DNA from 2 places in the Vallitalea maricola genome. Region 1 is predicted to be linked to the other one. Evidence: predicted binding sites of a transcription regulator. Region 1 holds the regulator's gene; the other holds the start of a gene.
What was found. The regulator Rex, encoded in region 1, represses fermentation and respiration genes when NADH is low (regulators of the CRP and FNR family bind a similar motif). The targets are predictions, from matches to a motif close to ATTGTTAANTANTTAACAAT.
Positions count from the first base shown of each region.

Region 2: a site for Rex is predicted at 1,310-1,329, ahead of hypB (hydrogenase nickel incorporation protein HypB). Genes of this name have one in related genera too.

Region 1 covers NZ_BTPU01000007.1:26,749-28,965, reverse strand. The annotation lists gene acpS (holo-ACP synthase) at 1-179, opposite strand, end outside; gene AACQ14_RS02650 (coiled-coil domain-containing protein) at 176-790, opposite strand; gene AACQ14_RS02645 (redox-sensing transcriptional repressor Rex) at 990-1,622, opposite strand; gene AACQ14_RS02640 (helix-turn-helix domain-containing protein) at 2,063-2,217, opposite strand, start outside.
Region 2 covers NZ_BTPU01000063.1:34,980-37,196, forward strand. The annotation lists gene AACQ14_RS17470 (FAD-dependent oxidoreductase) at 1-1,097, shown strand, start outside; gene hypB (hydrogenase nickel incorporation protein HypB) at 1,486-2,154, shown strand; gene AACQ14_RS17480 (FAD-dependent oxidoreductase) at 2,190-2,217, shown strand, end outside.

The DNA.
Region 1 (2,217 bases):
ACCTTAGAAACTGCTTCTTTGACAGCAAAATTACCAGCTATTGTTTCACCTCTATAATTTTTAGTTTCAAATAATTTATTTTCGTTGGATGTAAAATATTTTTCCAGGAATCTTTTATTGAGAATCGCCTTTTCTATTCTACTGACTTCAATAATATCATTACCTATTCCTTTTATCATTTACTTCCTCCCAGATATTTTTTATCATATAATTCAATGATTTCATATCCTACTAGATCATGCATATAAGAATACATCTTATCATATTCTTCCTTCGCTTCTGTTTGTCTGACAGCTTTTTCTTTTAATTCTGCCCTAACTTTTTCAATCCATTCATTTAATTCATCTAATTCATTCTTAGTATTAAACATTCGCATATAACAATCTTGCATTGTATATTCTAACAATTCTTTATTAGTCGTTTGAATTTCTCTTGGCATATTCTCCATTCTTGATTCCATCTTATCTATCTTAACTTTTATGTCATTGATATATTTCTTGCTTTTTTCCATTTCGCCTATTGCTTTATCATCTTCATCTTCTATGGCTTCTTTCATATTATCAACTATATCAACCATCATTTTCTTTTTAAGTAAAGTATATTCCTTCAAATCGTTAGTAAGTTGTCCTTGTTCACCAAGGAGTTTATTAAGCTTTTTTTCAAGTTCAACTATTTTTTTTGGTTTTCTATTATTTTTAAATAGTTCATGCCATCTATTGTCCAATGTTAATATATGTACTTTTTTTTCTATATTAATTGGCTTCTCTATCTTTTGCTTTGAAAAAAACATGCTTTCACGTCCTTATTATTTATATATACTTAATTTAAACCTACTTAGTAATATAATAAAAATTTTCTATATTAATTATATCGTAACAAACTCTTATATTCTATAGCACAATATAATTAAAAGGTACCCATATATATGAGTACCTAATACCTCTAAGAATAGTTATTCATTCTTAAAAACATAAATTACAGACGCTTATTTATATTCTCTCTTTGATATTATATGACAGAGTCATAAGACTATCCAACAAATGTACATTTTCAACTATAACATTTTTATTGGATAATTTCAGGTCAATAGGAGCAAAATTCCATATTCCTTTTATACCATAACTAACTAAGTCATTAGCAACTTTTGGTGCTTTTTGCTTAGGTAATGTTAAAATTGCCAAATCAATACTATTTTCTTTTATGAAATTTCCCATTTCATCTAAATCCTTAATCTCAATGCCTCTTACAGTTATACCGATAAGCCTCGGGTTAACATCAAATAATCCTTTAACTTCAAAACCTCTTTTATCAAAATTAGTATAATTAGCAAGTGCTTGACCCAAGTTTCCTGCTCCAACAATAATTGTATTATATTTATTCTCAAGACCAAGTATCTTACCTATAGCGTTATATAAATATTCAACATTATAGCCGTAACCTTGCTGACCAAAACCGCCAAAATTATTTAAATCTTGTCTTATTTGAGAAGCTGTTACACCCATTCTGTTACTCAATTCTTTGGAGGAAATCCTTACAACATCGTTTTCTAATAAGTCTCCTAAGTATCTGTAGTATTTTGGTAATCTTTTAATTACCGCTGTTGATATTTTCTTTTGTATCATATAATCAATCCCCAATCCTTGATACTATTTTGGAACTTTTATACAAATAATTATATATGGTTGTTAAATCTATGTCAAATAATCAAATGCTGATAAACCCTTATTGTTTATGTATTATCATAGTATAAATTATTAACACAAATCCTATATTTAGTAAATATAGTTAAAAACAATCAATTGTTTATTGTATACAATCTATATTTTATAAATTATACCATAAAACTCTGGTATTTTACCAGCTTTTTCTAGAAAATTATACTTATAAAAAATTTTAATATCCTAAATTTCATACATATTTGTATTCCATAAACGCTGTATGTTACTTGCAACATATAAAATGGATATAAAAAATTAATTCTATACCCTTTTTTAATTGTTAAGTTTAATTATATATTTTTTAATATAAATACCTTGATATTACTATTAACTTAATATATTATCTATAAAAATTCTTTTCCTAAATATTTATTAATAGCATCTTTAGTTTTTTTTGTATAGTTTGCATCAGTGTATAATATTCTTTGTATTGTTCTTTGAGATAAATTGGATTCTTTTGCTAGATCCTTGATAGTTATTTTATTCTCAACCATATAAT
Region 2 (2,217 bases), on a different contig from region 1:
AGTCTTATGAGCTAGGTGCTCTTTTCGGTCTGCCTTCTCAAAATAGTCTGAAGGCATTAATGAAGGCTCATAATATCAAAAATGATGGACCAAAATTATCACGGGTCAACTATGATGCAAGTGGTAATAGAATCATGCAGATACCAAAAGAAGATTTAGATGATTTTGTTGAAGAACTAGATAGATTTCCTTATATCCTCAATGAATACAGATCTCTAAAAAGAGTGAATATCCATAGTATAGAAGATTCTCTTATGCTTCCATTTTCAAAGTGGTGTGATATAAATGATTTTAGGGTTTTGAAAACAGTATATGTCCATTATTTTACAAGCTATGGGTTAGGAGATATTAATGTTATACCTGCACTTTATGTTCTTAGAATATTGGATTATGAGACATTAATGTCTTTTATGGAACTTCCTCACTTCTGTACATGGGAGAAAGGAGTTTCAACATTCATAAATACCTTGAAGCATAAAATAAAAGATATCAAGTTGACCCAGAATGTTAAAGAAATCACTAAGATGGATAATGGAAAAATATGTGTTCATACTGAGTTTGAACAATTAGAATATGATAAAGTTGTTATCACAGCTCCACTCAATCAATTTACTAATCTTTGTGGTACAGATTACCAAATGAATCAATACTTCGGTTCCATAAAATATCAAGATTTTAATGTTTATGCATTTATAGTTGAAAAGATTCCAAAGAAATGTGGTTTTGTACTAGAAAATTTATCTATAGAGAATAAAGGACATGTTATTATATGGAATTCTAGATGGGATTCAAGTGATGGAGAAGAACTAGTGATGATCTATGCTTATAATTCACCTGAAAGGTCAAAAGAAGAATCACTAAAGATTATTAAAAGTGATTTATTGAAATTGGGCTTTGTTAATCCAAGGTTTTATCTATTCAAGAGTTGGCATCAGTGTCCATACGTAGATACAAGTACTCTGAAAAAAGGATTTTATGATAAAATAGAAGAAATGCAAGGCAAAAACAACATATATATAGCTGGAGAGATTATGAGTACAGTATCTATGAATAACTGTATAAAATTCTCAAATTATATATTAAATAGATATTTTTAAGAGTTGCTTAGATGATTTAATCATTTTTGCAACTTTTTTACTTTCAAGTACAGTTTACACTTATCAATATATTATTCTCTCTAATCAGCATTACATATAGGATTAGAGATAACATTTCTGTGTAAACTAGACTTGAAATAGAAAGCCATTAAACCTTGATTTTACAAGGTTTTTCTTTTTTTGACAACACCATCATTTTCAAATATACTGAGAGTGATAAAATAATAACAATCTTTTAGAATTAAATTTATAAAAGTTAATTAATTACTTTCTATTTTTTCAGCATATAAGGTCAAAGCATATGCTTCAAAAACATTCTAAACTAACCAATTTATGAGACATAATACTTCCAATTTAAAATTTTATAAAAAAAAGGAGATAGATAAAAATGGATACATACAAGGTTCTAGAAATCAAGCAGAGTGTATTTGAGGATAATAATCGTCAAGCAGACTTGCTTAGAGAACAATTGAAAAAAGAGAAAACTTTTCTATTGAATCTAATGTCATCACCAGGTTCAGGTAAGACAACGACTCTTACAAAGACAATTAACGCTTTGAAAGATGAAATGAATATCGGGGTAATGGAAGCTGATATTGATTCAGATGTTGATGCTAACACAATTTCTCAGACAGGAGCAAAAGTGATTCAACTTCACACAGGAGGTATGTGTCATCTTGATGCCGATATGACAAAACAAGGATTGATTGGTCTTGGGACAGAAGGAATTGATTTTGCTATTTTAGAAAATGTGGGAAATCTAGTTTGTCCAGCTGAATTTGACACAGGTTCATCAAAAAATGCTATGATCTTAAGCGTACCAGAGGGAGATGATAAACCTCTTAAATACCCTTTGATGTTTAAGATAGTGGATGTTCTACTAATAAACAAAATGGATGTCATTGAGTATTTTGATTTTGACCTAGAGGCTGTAGAAGAACGTGCTAAAAAATTAAATCCAAATATTAAAATAATTCCAATATCCGCTAGGACAGGTGAAGGAATTGATGAATGGGCTGATTGGATACGTACTGAAGTGAAAGAATGGAATCAATAGGTATCATATTAAAATAAAATTTGGAGGGAATAGGCATGGTTAACGAAAAGGTATTGGAGCTTG